3 regions of the Paenarthrobacter sp. 10L412 genome follow, and region 2 is predicted to be linked to each of the others. Evidence: riboswitches for the same ligand, from Rfam matches in the RefSeq annotation. Region 2 holds a riboswitch; each other region holds the start of a gene.

What was found. A riboswitch is a leader RNA that binds a small molecule or an ion and turns the genes downstream of it on or off. The one in region 2 is predicted to bind S-adenosylmethionine.
Region 1: another riboswitch for S-adenosylmethionine. It lies ahead of AC1DD7_RS04715 (DUF1737 domain-containing protein); the one in region 2 lies ahead of AC1DD7_RS11400 (aminotransferase class V-fold PLP-dependent enzyme).
Region 3: another riboswitch for S-adenosylmethionine. It lies ahead of metX (homoserine O-acetyltransferase MetX); the one in region 2 lies ahead of AC1DD7_RS11400 (aminotransferase class V-fold PLP-dependent enzyme).

The regions. Positions count from the first base shown of each region.
Region 1 covers NZ_JBFTJT010000003.1:295,277-300,695, forward strand. Annotated here, with positions in the region: gene AC1DD7_RS04700 (PLP-dependent cysteine synthase family protein) at 1-278, opposite strand, end outside; gene AC1DD7_RS04705 (aromatic amino acid ammonia-lyase) at 275-1,903, opposite strand; gene AC1DD7_RS04710 (NtaA/DmoA family FMN-dependent monooxygenase) at 1,903-3,231, opposite strand; SAM riboswitch class IV at 3,398-3,509, shown strand; gene AC1DD7_RS04715 (DUF1737 domain-containing protein) at 3,524-3,790, shown strand; gene AC1DD7_RS04720 (rhodanese-like domain-containing protein) at 3,787-4,197, shown strand; gene AC1DD7_RS04725 (O-succinylhomoserine sulfhydrylase) at 4,198-5,406, shown strand; gene AC1DD7_RS04730 (hypothetical protein) at 5,417-5,419, shown strand, end outside.
Region 2 covers NZ_JBFTJT010000007.1:242,317-247,735, forward strand. Annotated here, with positions in the region: gene AC1DD7_RS11385 (MFS transporter) at 1-385, shown strand, start outside; gene AC1DD7_RS11390 (metal-dependent transcriptional regulator) at 404-1,117, opposite strand; gene AC1DD7_RS11395 (class I SAM-dependent methyltransferase) at 1,127-1,882, opposite strand; gene AC1DD7_RS11400 (aminotransferase class V-fold PLP-dependent enzyme) at 2,032-3,441, opposite strand; SAM riboswitch class IV at 3,474-3,587, opposite strand; gene hisN (histidinol-phosphatase) at 3,770-4,582, opposite strand; gene rsgA (ribosome small subunit-dependent GTPase A) at 4,637-5,419, opposite strand, start outside.
Region 3 covers NZ_JBFTJT010000002.1:182,643-188,061, reverse strand. Annotated here, with positions in the region: gene AC1DD7_RS02675 (VOC family protein) at 1-69, opposite strand, end outside; gene AC1DD7_RS02670 (bifunctional o-acetylhomoserine/o-acetylserine sulfhydrylase) at 296-1,612, shown strand; SAM riboswitch class IV at 1,752-1,866, shown strand; gene metX (homoserine O-acetyltransferase MetX) at 1,881-3,002, shown strand; gene AC1DD7_RS02660 (hypothetical protein) at 3,009-3,440, opposite strand; gene AC1DD7_RS02655 (winged helix DNA-binding domain-containing protein) at 3,485-4,642, opposite strand; gene AC1DD7_RS02650 (SGNH/GDSL hydrolase family protein) at 4,687-5,419, opposite strand, start outside.

The sequences.
Region 1 (5,419 bases), on a different contig from region 2:
CCGGTATTGCCGGAAGTGCTCTCCACAATGGTTGCGCCTGGCTGTAACTCTCCTGATTGCTCGGCCGCCCGGACCATGCTCAGCGCAGTACGGTCCTTGATGGATCCGCCGGGGTTCTCGGACTCAAGCTTGATGTGGATGGTGCTGCGCAATCCACGGCCCAAGGCCTCCAATTTCACCAGCGGAGTGTTGCCCACTTTGTCCAGGACGCTGGCATCCAGGCCGTCCGGCAGCCCTGCCGCCGGGTGTGCGCCTTGTTTGCGGATTGCGGTACTCACGTGGTCCCCTCCCTTTGAGCCATAGGCTGCAATTCCTGCGCCACCACATCACGCAATTCACGTCGCGCGCGCTCCACCAGGTCCGGAGCCGACGGCCGATCCGCCAGCACATCAGCCAGCCGGCCCACGACGGCGCCAGTCCCCTTCCCGAGCGGCTGCGCGGCTCCCGCTTCGAGCAGCAGATACGACGCCGTCAGAGCCTCAATAGCAAGCAATTTCTCCAAGGCCTCCAACGACCTTTCGAGTTGCTGCAACGCCAGCGGCGCCAAGGTGGAGTGGTCCTCGACGTCGGCCGAGAGGGTGGGTGCCCCGAGCGTCGCCGGCGCTGCCAGGAACTTCAGTTCGGACAGCAGTCCCGCTGCTGAGTACCAGAGCAGCCCGGGCAACTCCTCCTGCACAAGGCCTGCGGCCGGTCCTGATTCAGAAACCGCATTCGACGACGAAGCCTCCAGGTGCCTGGCGGCAGCCTCCAGATGCCTCGCCCGGATCACCCGTTGTGGCGGATACAGCTTGGCGATTCGCCGCTCGCTGGAAATCCCCACGTGGGCCAGGGCCAGCCGCAGGCCCTCAAAGGAAAGAGCCAGCTGCATCGGTTGGAAGTTCCCGCCGGACACCATGTGCCCGGTTTCGACATCAACCAAGGGGTTGTCGCCACGTCCGTTCAGCTCCACCGTCAACGCAGCGCCGAGCTGTGAAACCAAGGAGCGAAAAGCCCCATGAGTCTGGGGCGCAGCACGGAATGACAAAGCGTCCTGCACCGAGACTTCGGGACGAACGTCCTCCAACCACCCGCCGCGCAACAGGTGACGTACCGCGGCGGCCGAGTCCTTCTGCCCGTCCACCGCCTTGCCCGCCTGGATAGCCGGCGAAAACGGACTCAGGTTCCCGCCGCCGTCGTACCTTGCAATGGCCTCAAGCGAGAGGGACAGCGCGACGTCGGCGAGTTCCGCCAGCTGTTGCAGGCGCACCAAGGCGAGGGTGCCGGCACCTACCGAGTAAGCGTTGGCGCTGACCAGCGCCAGGGCCTCACCGGGCGCTAGTCGCAACGGCTGAAGACCGGCGTCGGCTAGGGCCTTCGCCCCGGGTACCAGGGTGCCGTCCGCATCGATCGCTTCACCTTCACCGATGGCGACGGCGGCGACGGCGGCGAGTTGGGTGAGGTCCGATGAGCCGACTGATCCTTCGCGGGGGATGGCGGGAAGAACTCCGTGGTTGAGTAGTTCCGCATAGAACTGGGCAGTCTCCGGGCGTACACCGGAGCCGCCGCGGCTGAATCCGATGAGCCGGGCGAGGATCACGGCGCGAGCGGAGGGCCGGTCCAGATGGTCGCCCACACCACTGTTGTGGTATCTGACTACTTGGATTTGATAGGCGAGAACCGACCTCTCCTCCACAGCCGTATCGCGTCCGGATCCGAGGAGGGTGTTGAGGCCGTAGATTTTCTGCCCTGAGGTCGACGCGCGCTCCAGCACTTCGCGTGAGCGGCCGATCAAAGACAACGCATCGTGGTTGAGTTTCACGTGAAACGCCGGATCCAAGGCAGCCTGCGCCACGCTTTCAGGGTCCACCGGCGATGTGCCGATCAGCAGGGTTCTGGGCGCGGAGGAGATGGGCTCGGAGGACATCAGAAGTCCAGAAGATTCTGGCGGAAGCCACCGTCGCCGTAACTCTTCCTCAACAGGCCACGGCGTCGCAGTTCGGGAGTGAGCTTGTCCAGCACTCCGTGCACGGTGACGGGGTCCACGAAGCCAGAGAAGAGGAAGCCGTCGCCACCCACAGCCTCGCCAGTCTCCTCGAGGTAGTCCGCGATTTCACCAACCGTGCCGATGATCGAATCGCCGGCACCACCGCTGCGTGCCTGAAGGATCTGGCGAAGGGTAGACCCCGGAGGCGCTGCCTTGGCGAAGTGCTCCAACGTGCCTTGGTTGCTGTTGGTGCTCAATTCAGGCAACGGCGCATCGAGGTCGAACTGCTTGAAGTCGATCACGGACAGGTAGGAGATCGAGTTGAGCTGGCTGTCGATATCACGCTGGGTAAGCTCCCGGCGCTGTGCACGCAAGTCCTCGGCCTCGGCTGATGAACCAACCACGGTGGGCTTGAGCACGAAAAGTACCTTGACGTCGTCGGGGTTCCTGTCCGCCTTGGCAGCCTCGGCACGGATGGAATCCCGGTAGGCCTTCATTCCGTCAACGCCACGCGCCAAGGCGATCGCCACATCTGCATGCCCACCCGCGAACGCTTTGCCCCGAGGAGAAGCACCGGCCTGCACCAGCACGGGCTCCTCTGGCAAAGGTGCGGTGTTCAGCGGACCTCGGACCTTGAAGAAGTCACCCTGGTGGCTAATGGGATGCACTTTGGTGTGGTCGGCGAACACGCCGGCCTCAACGTCCTCAATCACAGCGCCGGGTTCCCAGCTGCGCCAAAGCTGCCGGACGACGTCGACGAATTCCTCCGCCTTCTCGTACCGAAGGTCGTGTTCAATCTGCTGGTCCAACCCGTAATTCTGTGCCGCCAGGTCACTGCCGGAGGTGACAACGTTCCAGCCGAGCTGGCCCTCGGAGAAGTGCTGCAGCGTGGCCAGGAGCCGTGCGGCTGTGAAGGGCGGATAGAACGAAGCGCTGACAGTCGGCACAATCCCAAGGTGCTTGGTGGCGGACAGAAGGTACGGGACCAGAGCCAAAGGATCATGCTTGGGCGCAAAGGAGGCGTGTGCCAGCGAAACCTCGGCGGTGCCGCCATAAGTATCAGGAACAGTAAGGGAGTCCTCGATGATGAAGAGGTCAAGGCCGGATTGCTCAAACGCGCGCACGGCGTCTTGATACAGGGCAGGTTTCTTCCAGTCGTAGCCCAGGCTGTAGCCGGGAGTTCCCCACCCCTGGACACCAAAACCGTGCCCCACGAACCATCCAAAATGCAGCATGGGCTTGAGTGTAGAGCTGCCTTGTCCGTTCACCGCGACCTGATTTCTTGCGAAGTTACAGGGGGTCGTACTGCGTCAATTATGCTCCCGGGGCGTCACATTTGGGCTGCTACCCCAGCGCCGGCCGGTTACGCAACATGACGAGCGCGTAACCGCTTGCAAGTGCGGGCCGCCGCCGCGGGATGTTACGTTTTTCTTGAGTAATGAGCACCAGCGCCAAGCCCTGACTTGCTGGTCGGCAACCCTCTCTCCGGCGGGGTGCCTCAGGTGACTACTCGGCGTATCGACACTTCGAACTGCAAGCGTGACTGAGGAGCACCAGCCAATGCCTGAACCCACTGAAGAAAAACTCTCCTACCGCCTGATTACAGGTCCGGATACCCGTGAATTCTGCGAGCGGATCACCACGGCCCTCGCCGACGGCTACGTGCTCCACGGCAGCCCGGCAGCCACGTTCAATGGCACGGATGTCATCGTGGCGCAGGCGGTCGTCCTGCCCGCTGCCATCGCCAACGCAGACGCCGCCGTCGCGAATGCTGTTGACCAGTTGGAGAACGACGACGACGAAGAAGCATTCGAGGGACACGCATGAGTTACGCAGGTGACCTGACCCCGCAGGACGCGTGGGCCAAGCTTGAAGAAGGCGCCATCCTGGTAGACGTCCGCACCGAGGCCGAGTGGGCACACATCGGCATTCCGGACACCAAAGCCACAGAGAATGATCCCCTGTTCATTCAGTGGAACCTCGCCGGTGGCATTCCCAACTCCCGCTTCCTCGAGGACCTGCAGCAGCAGGCACCCGAGGGCGAGGGCGTGGAACTCGTTTTCATCTGCCGCTCAGGCCAGCGCTCCATCTCTGCCGCCATCGCCGCGACGCAGGCCGGGTTCACCGCCTACAACGTGCTCGAGGGCTTCGAAGGTGACCCGGACCGCTACGGCGAGCGCACCATCAACGGCTGGAAGAACCGCGGCCTGCCAACCAACCTGGGGAACGACTAAGTGACTTTCAATCCCGATGCCGCCAGCTGGAGCCCTGACACCCAGGCAGTACGCGGTGGCCTTGACCGTACCAACTTCCAGGAGACGTCCGAACCCGTCTTCCTGAACTCCGGCTTCGTCTACGAATCCGCTGCCGCCGCCGAACGCGCCTTCACCGGCGAGGACGAGCGCTTCGTTTACTCCCGCTACGGCAACCCGTCCGTGGCCACATTCCAGGAGCGGTTGCGGTTGCTCGAAGGAACCGAAGCGTGCTTTGCGACGGCGTCCGGCATGTCCGCGGTGTTCACCGCCTTGGGTGCCCTCCTGGCTGCCGGTGATCGCGTCGTTGCCGCCCGTTCCCTGTTCGGCTCGTGCTTCGTAATCCTCAACGAGATCCTGCCGCGCTGGGGCGTAGAGACCGTGTTTGTCGACGGTCCCGACCTCGACCAGTGGCGTGCTGCCCTCTCCGAACCGACCACCGCCGTGTTCTTCGAGTCGCCCTCCAACCCCATGCAGGAAATCGTGGACATCGCCGCCGTCAGCGAGCTGGCGCATGCTGCGGGAGCGACCGTCGTCGTCGACAACGTCTTTGCCACTCCCCTGCTGCAGCGTTGCGGTGACTTGGGCGCGGACGTCATCGTGTACTCCGGCACCAAGCACATCGATGGCCAGGGACGTGTCCTTGGCGGGGCAATCATGGGCACCAAGGAATTCATCGATGGCCCGGTCAAGCAGCTGATGCGGCACACCGGACCGTCGCTCTCCGCGTTCAACGCCTGGGTGTTGACCAAAGGCCTGGAGACCATTGGCTTGCGCGTGAACCACAGTTCAGCCTCCGCTTTGAAAATCGCGGAATGGCTTGAGCAGCAACCCGCCATCAGCTGGGTCAAGTACCCCTTGCTGAAATCGCACCCACAGTACGAGCTCGCAGCCAAGCAAATGAAGGCTGGCGGCACCGTGCTGACGTTCGAGTTGCTGCCCTCTTCTGGGCGTTCAGCCAAGGATGCCGCGTTCGCGTTGCTGGACGGTCTGCGCGTCATCGATATTTCCAACAACCTGGGCGACTCCAAGTCCCTCATCACGCATCCGGCCACCACCACCCACCGGGCCATGGGGCCCGAAGGTCGCGCGGCCATCGGGCTGAGCGACGGCGTGGTCCGTTTGTCCGTGGGCCTGGAAGATGTAGACGATCTCATCCTGGATCTGGAGAAGGCCCTCAAACAGGTCTAGCCTTGCTGCCATG
Region 2 (5,419 bases):
CCAAGAGCCCCTGAACTACTGGACCCAGGTGCTGCCGGGGCAGATCGTCTTTGGCGTGGGACTCACCACCCTCGTAGCACCACTCACGGCAGCGATTCTAGGCGCGGTACCGCAGGAAGAGGCCGGGATTGGTTCGGCCGTCAACAACGCCGTGGCCCGTATTGCCGGCCTTATCTGCATTGCCTTTGCCGGCCTGATCGTTGGTCCTGTGTTCACACGGCAAGGTTTGTACAACGCCTTGGTTGTCACAGCGGCACTGTTCGTCGTCGGCGCGGTGGCGTCCGCCGTCGGGATCCGCAATCCCCTTCCCGAAGCGGCAGTTACCGCTGACAGTGCACCGGATACAGCGTCCGACGACGGCGGGTCGGCCGACGAGCGCAGCTAACCGATGCGCTGGGCACAGTTAGCGCGCGGGAAGCACGCAGCCTTCGTGGACTTCAGCGCTCTGGACCCAAAGCGCCGCTGTAACCTCGTCCGCGAGATCGAATTCGCGGCGTTGGGGTCCGCTGCCAATCCGAACAACCAGGGCTCCACCGAATGGTTTGCGCCCCACCACCTCCACAGGAGCGTCCAAGGTGATCTCTTCCGACGCGAGATAGCGAAGAAGATCAGGATTTTCGTCGCTGATCCGGGTGATGCGGCCTGAGTGGCCTTCATCCAACTCGATCATGCGGTAGGCGTGAGGGAGCTCCACCGATCCGTCAGCCGAGGGAATTGGGTCGCCGTGCGGATCCCGGAGGGGATGGCCAAGCTTGGCGGCCATGCGTTCGATGAAGGTATCGGACACCGCGTGCTCCAACATCTCAGCTTCATCATGGACTTCGTCCCAGCTGTAACCGAGTTCCTCAACGAGGTAAGTCTCAATGAGGCGATGACGCCGGACCATAGACAGTGCAAGGCGCATGCCCTCCGGAGTCAGCCTGATGGCACTGTAGGGTTGGTGGTCCACCAAGCCCTGGTCCTTGAGTTTGCGGACCATTTCAGACACCGAGGAATTGGCAACGCCAAGCCGCAGGGCAAGCTGCGAGGACGTAATCGGTTTGTCCTGCCACTCCGTATAGGAGTAGATGACCTTGACGTAGTCCTCGATCGAGGAGGAGGGCGTACTGGTCTTCACACACCAAGCCTACCGTGGCGGGGCGCCGTGGATCTTGCGGGCCCGCCACGTAGTGGTCAGGTACGGCAATCCAAGGAGTTGGCCGGGGGCATGGCCGAGATGATCGTAGAGGTACCATTCCAGGTTGCCCATGACCTTTGAGCGGGTGGCTTCATTTGCGCGGAGGTAGTAGCTGCGCGATTTTGTGAGCTCCATGATGTCCTCCGGTGACACGGCGTCCTCCCAGCTGGTGAGATGACTCGTCAAGTCCATGAATTCCGGTCCGATAACTGGCCGGAAGCCGGGCTTGTGCACATCTCCGGCGTGCATGATGCGTGACAACCGGTGAACCCAGGGCACCGAAGTGTCCAGTTGGTTCCATATCAGGCCGAGTACTCCGTGGGGCCGGAGGATCCGGGCGATTTCCGTGCTCGCTTTCATCGGGTCACACCAATGCCATGCCTGGGCAACGCTGACGACGTCGAATGCTGAGTCCGCCAGCCCTGTTGCCTCGGCCGTTCCCTCCAACGCCTCAACGCCGGGATAGGACTTTCGAAGTTGCTCCAGCATGTCTGTGGAAGGATCGACGGCGGCCACCTGCAGACCGCGGTCCACGAGCAGGGCCGTAAACTTGCCTGTGCCTGCACCAATATCCGCGGCGGTCTTCGCTCCAGGAGGAAGAAGCCAATCCACTGAGTCTGTGGGATAGCCGGGCCGAACGCGATCGTAGTGTTCGCCGCCGTCCTGGAAGCTCTGGCCCAGTTCGTGGCGGCGCGTGGCATGCAGCTTGGGACCACCTGGCCTGCCAGCGCTGCCGGAAACACCTCCGCCGGAAACAACGCCGCCGGAAACACTGCCGGAAGGCACGGCCACGCACAGACTCCTTTACCGCGAACGCCAGTTACCCTACGAATTTACCGCACAGTACGCGTGTTTCAGTCAATCGTGCAGGGTGCAGCCCCTGCGGTGCCCGGGGTGTTTGGAGCCCATTCCGGATAGATGCGGTGGTCGTTGGCCGGTACCCAGCGGCCTTCGTCCACTACATAGTCCCAACCGAGCCCTGTGCGCTTGAGTTCTTCGATACCAGCCAAGAGTCGTGTGGCATCCTCCAAGCGGGAGCCCACGCCGAAGCTGGCGCGCAGTGAGCCGGAAGGGAGTCCTAGCCGCTTGAGCAGGGGATGGGCGCAGAAGCGGCCGTCCCGAAGTCCTACACCGTGTTCGGCGGCGAGGTAGGCGGCCACCAGTCCGGCGTCGAATCCTTCCACCGAGAAATTGACCACGCCGATGGTGTCCTCGGAGTCGCTGAAGATCCGGTGGACGGTCACGCCGTCGATTGCTTCAAGTCCCTGTACGAGGTAGGAGCGGATGGCAGCTTCATGGGCATGCCAGGCATCCTGGTCCAAGCCGGCAAGCACCTGCGTCGCGCGGGCCAATGTTGCCGCGCCGAGGACGTTGGGGGAGCCGCCCTCGTGGCGTGCGGGACCTGAGGCCCAGCTGACCGAGTCCAGGCGGGCTTCACGAACAGCGCCACCACCGGCAAGGTGGGGAGTGCCGGCGTCGAGCCAGTCAGGACGGCCCACAACAACACCGGCGCCGAACGGAGCGTAGAGCTTATGCCCGGAGAACACGATGTAGTCGACGTCTGCCTCGGTGATGTTGATGCGGCGGTGCGGGGCAAGCTGTGCAGCGTCCACCACAATCCGGGCACCGTATTCGTGTGCAAGTGCTGCGAGTTCGGCGATCGGCAGGATTTCACCGGTCACGTTCGAGGCCCCGGTGACCGCCAGCAATGACACGCCGCCTTGACTGAGTTCCTCGCGGAGCTTGGCCAGGGTAGCTGTCAGTGTCGAAGCAGCTACGACACTGCGGTGGGGGACGCCCTGCCAGGGAAGGAGGTTGGCATGGTGCTCGATGTCCAGGTATAGGACCTCGCCCGTTGGCTTTCCGTCCAGTTGCGGGAGGCAGCCCGCCAACAGGTTCAGCGAGTCCGTGGTGTTCCGGGTGAAGATGACGGAATCGTCGGGACGGCCGCCGACGAATTCGCGGACGATGTCGCGGGAGTTCTCGTAGACCGAGGTGCTGATCTGGGAAGCGTAGCCCGCGCCGCGGTGGACACTGGCGTAGTAGGGGAGGATCTCGTTGAGATACGCAGAAACGATTGTCAGCGCTGGAGCGGATGCTCCGTAGTCGAGGTTGGCATAACGGACGTGGCCACCCTGGATCAAGGGAGCTTGCAGCTCCGCGCCCGTGACGGCGGCCAGTGGCCTGCCTGCAGCGGCTTCGTGCGCTGCTTCTTCGACCACAAGGGACGGCAGAACGGTGGAGTTGAACGTAGCAGTGCTCATGGGACCTCACTCAAGAGGGACCCCCCTGTGGGGATCCGCGCTTGCCGTATCCGTTCCGGACCGGCCAGGTCGTCACCCGGGGCACCCCACCGCGAATGGAGGGTTGCCGGCCAGCAAACCGGGGTTTAGCGCTGGCACTCGTGACCTGTAAAGAGGTTAGGTCACGCATCTGGCCTGCTCCAAAGTCGCTTCGCTTTGTTAAGCACATTGTTACGACGGGTCCGGAAACTGGGCTTTGGGCGAAGAAAAGACGGCGGATGCCCCGAAAAGGAGGCGTCCGCCGTCGAAAATTCTATGCAAAGCCGGTTGGCTTGTTGGTGCCGCTGGGTCAGAGGAGGTCATCCAGGGCAGGGTTTAGCCGCTTGAGGACCTCTGAATGCAGGATGGAGTTGGTGGCCAGGGCATTGCCGCCAAAGGGGCCGTCCTCGCCTTCCAGCGAGGTGAAACGGCCGCCGGCTTCCGTCACGATGGGCACCAGCGCTGCCATGTCGTAAAGGTTCAACTCTGGCTCGCAGGCGATATCCACGGCCCCCTCGGCAACCAGGCAATAGGACCAGAAGTCGCCATAGGCGCGCGTGCGCCAGATGTCTTCCGTCAACCCCAGGAACTCGTCCAGATTGCCGCGTTCCTTCCAACCGGAGAGGCTGGAATATGACATTGAGGCATCCGCCAACCGCGAAACGTTTGACACCTTGAGCCGGGTGGCTGACGCCAGGGAGCGGCCCATGTAGGCCCCCATGTCCTTTGCTGCCCACCAGCGCTTGCCCAGTGCGGGAGCGCTGACAACTCCAACGACCGGCTCGCCTTCGTCAACCAGTGCGATCAGGGTGGCCCACACGGGAACGCCCCGAACGAAGTTCTTGGTTCCGTCGATGGGGTCGATGATCCAACGCCGGGAGCCATGGCCGCTGCTGCCGAACTCCTCGCCGAGGACGGCGTCACGGGGGCGCGAGCGCGACAGTTGGCCACGGATGGCTTCTTCCGCAGCCTTGTCGGCATCCGTCACGGGCGTGAGGTCAGGCTTGGTCTCGACCTGCAGATCCAGAGCCTTGAAGCGGTCCATGGTTTGGGCGTCCACGGAATCCGCCAGCACGTGGGCCAGTCGAAGGTCGTCGTTGTAGCTGGAAACGGGTTGGGTCATGCCACCAAACTATCGTGAAACGTTCCGTGCAGCTGGGATGTGGAGCACCAATGCTTAGTTGACGGTACCCAGTTCCTTGGTCTCTTTGGCTTCCAATCGAGGGTCCGCGCCCAGCAGTCGCCGGAGCGAAGACAAGCGGGCCACTCCGGAAGGACCGGCATGTCCCTCGTTCACCCACGCGTCCAGGCCGCAATTGATGGCGCTGGCATCGTGCTTGCAGCCGCGGTCGCAAGCTTCCGTGCCCGGTTCCAAATCGGGGAAGGAATGCAGGATGCGGTCGGGGTCCACGTGCGCCAGTCCGAAGGAGCGGATACCGGGGGTATCGATGATCCAGCTGCCTGGAGGCGCGTCTGCCAGTTTCAGGGCCAACGCCGACGACGACGTGTGCCGGCCCCGCCCGGTGACGGCGTTGACACCACCGGTAGCCCGTTCGGCTCCGGTCAGGGCATTAACCATGGTGGACTTGCCGACGCCCGAATGGCCCAGCATGACAGTCACTTTTCCATCAAGGTGGGCCCGCAATTCGGCAACGGCTCGGCTGTCCAGCCGCGCGGACAGTCCGTCGTCCGAGCGGGCATCAATTCCGGACGCTTCATCATCTGCCGTACGGCTGATGATGATGGGAAAGTCCAGGCTGAGATAATTGGACAACAGCTCGGCGGGGTCCTTGACGTCTGCTTTGGTGACGAGCAGCAGCGGCTCGATCCCGGCGTCGTAGGCTGCAACCAAGGCGCGGTCAATAAAGCCGGTTCGGGGCTCCGGATTGGCCGCGGCGACCACCACCACAAGTTGGTCTGCGTTGGCCACCACCACTCTTTCGATGGGGTCGGTATCATC
Region 3 (5,419 bases), on a different contig from region 2:
GGAAATTCGTTCGGTAGTGGCCAAAAGGCCATCTCGTTCACAAGCGTAAGAGACGTGATCCATGCGCATGGCTTCATCTTGGCACTTTGTGATCGGGGTCTCAGCTAAGGGAAGCCTAACTAACATGGGACCTTATTGCGCGCCGCAGGAACGCGTCACGCCGGGTCGCGTAAAGACTGAAAAATACTGCCTTCGTCACAAAGCTGTCCAAGCACACGGGCGCTTCCTAGACTGGCCCCAGCCCACGCCTACAGCGATCAACGGCAAACCCGCGCGCCACTAAGAGGAGAATTCAATGTCCCAAGGATGGTCTTTCGAAACACGCCAGATCCACGCAGGGCAGGAGCCTGACTCTGCCACGGGAGCGCGGTCGCTTCCGATCTACCAGACCACGTCCTTCGTTTTCCCCAGCGCAGAGAGCGCAGCCAACCGCTTTGCCTTGGCCGAGCTCGCCCCGATCTACACCCGAATCGGCAACCCAACACAAGATGCCGTGGAGCAGCGGATCGCCAGCCTCGAAGGCGGGCTTGGCGCATTGCTCCTTAGCTCCGGACAGGCCGCGGAAACCTTCGCCATCCTGAACATTGCCGAGGCCGGAGACCATATCGTCGCCAGCCCCAGCCTTTACGGCGGCACCTACAACCTGCTGGCGCACACGCTGAAGAAGTTCGGCATCTCCGTGACGTTCGTGGAGGACCCGGACAACCTGGACCAGTGGCGGGACGCCGTGCAGCCCAATACCAAGCTGTTCTTCGGCGAGGTGGTGTCCAATCCGCGCCAGGACGTGCTGGACATCGAGGGTATTTCACACGCCGCGCATGAGGCCGGAGTGCCGCTGATCGTGGATAACACGCTCTCCACCCCATACCTCATTCGTCCCATCGAATGGGGTGCGGACATCGTGGTGCACTCGGCTACCAAGTATCTGGGCGGCCACGGTGCGGCGATCGCGGGCGTGATCGTGGACTCCGGAAACTTTGATTTCGGCAAGGACCCGGAGCGCTTCCCGGGATTCAACACTCCGGACCCCAGCTACAACGGGCTCGTTTACGCCCGGGACCTTGGCAAGGATGGCGCGCTCGGAGCCAACCTCTCCTACATTCTCAAGGCCCGTGTGCAGTTGCTGCGCGATCTGGGTTCGGCGGTTTCCCCGTTCAACGCCTTCCTCATCGCCCAAGGGCTGGAAACCCTGAGCCTGCGCGTCGAGCGCCACGTCTCCAACGCCACCAAAGTGGCGGAATGGTTGGAAGCCCACGACGACGTCGAATCGGTCGCCTTCGCGGGTCTGCCGTCCAGCCCTTGGTATGAGCGCGGCCGTAAGTATGGGCCGAGGGGTACCGGAGCAGTGGTGGCATTCAACATCAAAGGTGGCGTCGAGGCCGGCAAGCGATTCGTCGATGGCCTGGAGTTGCACTCCCACGTTGCCAACATCGGTGACGTCCGCTCGCTGGTCATCCACCCGGCGTCGACTACCCACAGCCAGCTCACGGTCGAACAGCAGCTGGTTGCGGGAGTGAATCCCGGCCTTGTCCGCCTGTCCGTGGGAATCGAGCACGTAGACGACATTATTGCTGACCTTGAGGCTGGTTTCCGGGCTGCCAAGGGCGCTTAGCGGAGCGGCCGCCCGCCGACGAAAATTCGCCGGGCGGCCCCTGGCCGTGCGTGTTCCTGAACGAAGCGGCCCCAAACCGTCACACAGCTGTCACATTCTTCGCCAAAACAGCTGTATTTTTCCTAGACTCTACGTATTAGGTCATGAGTGCCAGTGACAGCCCCGGCTTGCTGGCCGGCAACCCTCCTCCGCGGTGGGGTGCCCCGGGTGAAGACCTGGCCTGTCGCACGCAAGGCGGCAGGCAAGCGCGAGGTTAGGTGTCAAAGGAATGACCATTACTGCTACAGCACCCCCCAAACCGGGCAAAGAAGACGGGACGGTCAAGTACGCCGGCGTAGGTTCGCTGGAACTTGAAGCCGGCGGTTTTCTCCCGGACGTTGTGTTGGCCTATGAGACCTGGGGGCAGTTGAACGCGGATGCGTCCAACGCAGTCCTCGTCCAGCACGCACTGACGGGAAGCACGCATGTGGCCCGCGGTGCCACTGATGAGGAAGGCTGGTGGGAGCAACTCGTTGGCCCGGGCGCGACGATCGACACCAACCGGTTCTTCGTTATCTCCATCAACATTGTGGGCGGCTGTTACGGCAGCACGGGCCCATCGTCCCAGGCGCCGGACGGGCGGCCCTGGGGATCCCGCTTCCCCCTGATCACTTTGCGCGACAGCACGGTGGCTGAAGCCCGCCTCGCCGACGCGTTGGGGATCAAGTCATGGCACGCCGTCCTTGGCGGTTCCATGGGTGGGGCGCGGGCACTTGAGTGGGCGGTGACCTTCCCTGAGCGTGTCCAGCGGTGCGCAGTTATTTCTGTCGGCGCCTACAGCACAGCCGAGCAAATCGCTTTCGCCCAGTCGCAGACACTCGCCATCCGCCAGGACCCGAACTTCAACAACGGCGATTACTACGGTGGACCAACTCCTGAGGCGGGCCTTGCCCTGGCCCGACGGATAGCCCACATCACGTACCGATCAGCGCTGGAGCTTGATTTCCGCTTCGGCCGGGAAGCCCAGCATCAAGAGACGCCCCTGGCTGCCCCGGTCCTGGGGGAGCGTGGCCGCTACCAGGTGGAAAGCTACCTCGACCACCAAGGCACCAAGCTGGTGCGCCGGTTCGATGCGAACAGCTACATCGCCATCACTGAGGCACTCATGTCCCACGACATCAGCCGTGGCCGGGGCACCTTGCAGGAGGCCTTGGCCAGCGCCACTGCTGAATTCTTTGTAGCAGCCGTCGACTCCGACCGCCTCTATTTCCCGGCCCAGTCATTGGAACTGGCACAAAATCTGCCTGGCGACGTGCCCGTCCACGTGATCGAGGCCCCCATCGGGCACGATGGCTTCCTCACCGAAATCGGGCAACTGTCAGCCCAACTGCATCAGGCCTTCTTCGCCTAGGCCGGCTTAGCCGTTCATGATCTCGCCGCGCTGCTTCATGTAGTCCTCCATGGCGATCTCGCCGTTGCTGAACTTGAGGTCCAGTTCGGCCAGTTTTCGCGCACGGAAGCCTTGCTGCTCAGAGCCGCTGTTGCTGGGGAACGTAGGTGAAGAAGCGTTCGACGGCGGTCCTGCCGGCGGTTGCGCATCGGCAGGGCGGACGGTGGCGGGCTCTCCGGGATAGCCCGGGTAGCTCTGCTGCGGGTACCCCGGTCCCGGAAGATTCTGCGGGGGATAGCCGGGGCCCGGATAGTTCTGGCCAGGGTAGTTCTGACCCGGGAAGCTGCGGTCCTGGAAATTACGATCCTGGAGCCGCCGCGCCCGGGACCTGTTGTATAGGCGGATTCCCATGGGAATCAGCCAAGAGCAGACGATGATCCAGAAGATCAGATTGTTCACGGTGCAGGCCTCCTAGGTCTTAAACCCAGCTTAGTCCCGCCGTTTCACACCAGCTTTGTCTCCATGCCCAGGAACCTCCCATAGCGTTCCACCTCTGCCTCCAAAGCTTGTTGTTCGGCTGTTGTGACGGGCCGGTTCATTCGGACATCGAGTTCGCAGATCCCACCGGAGAAGCCGTGGCGCCACCATCCGGCCAACCTGCCATCCAGCAACACCACGTGAATGGGAGCATCGCCCTCCGGGAAATAGGGTGCCCTTCCGCCGAGGTAGTGCCTCGATTGGGAATAGCCCATCACGTATTCGTCGTAGCACTGGATGAGATCGACGCGGGGGAGCAGCGGCCCATCATGAGCTGGCGGGGGAGCCGCAGCAAGTGCTTCCACGTCTTCTGCTGGCAAGTAGAAGTCCAGGCCCTCAATCGCCACAGGCACCAAGGCGCCGGGAGCGGACTCTTCAGCTGTCTGTAAGCCAAGCCGTACATCTTTCACGGTCAGTCCGGACCACGCGGCACAGTCCTTGATGGTTGCAGGTCCGCGGCTGGTGAAGTATCGCAGGGCCAGCTGGCCCAAGGCCCACCCACGCTCATCCCCGATTAGCGGATCCTTGCCGGTAGCGAGCACACGTTCGTCGAACAAGGCGTATGTCTGTTTGAGGGCACCCCCTGCAGAACGGACCGGTGCGCCGCTCACCAGGATTTTGCTGATCTCCGCGTGCATGAGGTGGTAAACGAAGCCAAGGCCTTTGCCGGGGAGCCCTGCCTGTTCCAGGACCCCGGCTAATTCTTCGCGTGTTTTGTGGGCTCCACCGGCCACAGCTTCAGCGAGGATGTGCCCGCTGCGGGCGGCGGCGTGCTCATCAACTCCCGTCTGCCTGTACATGCCTTTGTTGACTTGATGAAGGCGATCCGCAGACAACCCCATCAACCAGCCGAGGTCCTCACGATGCACAAAATGCCACGTCGGCCGCAGGATATGCGTACGCAGGATCCTGCCGTCAGCCACCGCCTGCTCCACCTCGTCGGCAGTGGTTCCGGGCGTTCGCTGGGCAAGGCTCCACCTCGCATAAGGAAATTCCTGCGACTGCACCGCGAGGAGGTTGCGCAGCACGTCATCAACGCCTTCGCCGTACGGAGCCCGCAACTGCTGACGCCGAAGCCTGGATTGCACAACCTCGTCCGGCGCCAGTGGAATGTCAGCGTGCATCGCGGAGCTCTTTCCGTGCGTCAGTCCTGCAAGCGATCCTCACGTTAGCCGCGCGGCAGCATGGTGCCGTTGGGACCGAAGACCGGTCCCGCCGTCGGGCGTTTGGGGGTAATGCCGTCGCCGGAGGATCGATGCCGCAACCTGCGGATAACCCAGGGAACAAAGTACTCACGGGCCCACACCAGATCCGAGGAACGGGCTTCACGCCAGGTGCGAACCGGCAGGGGCTTCGGCACCAGGGGTTCGAGGGTGTGCTGGACGTTCAGCGCTTCCAGGACCATCATCGCGATGGTGTGGTGTCCCAGCGGTGAGAAGTGCAGGCGGTCTTCGTCCCACATCCGGGGATCGGCCAACTGCCTCAGTGACCACATATCCGCGATGATTGCGTCGTGCCGTGCAGCCACCGTCCTGAGGTTCTCGTTGTAAATGGCCACCTTGCCGCGGATACGGCCCAACACCGAGGACGCAGTGTCCGGTCCGTTGAACAACACCACAGTGGCACCACCGGAGCCCAGTTCCTGAACTGCAGCGTCCAGCTTCTCCGCCAACAGGTCCGGGTCGCCACCGGGCCGGATGAGGTCGTTGCCGCCAGCGGAAATCGAGACAAGGTCCGGCTGGAGTTCCAAGCAAGGACCAACTTGTTCATCCACTATCTGCTGCAGCAAGCGCCCACGGATAGCAAGGTTGGCGTAAGCGAAATCCTCATGACCGCGGCCTAGTTCTTCCGCTACACGGTCAGCCCATCCGCGGAAGCCGCCGGGGTTCTGGGGCTCGGGA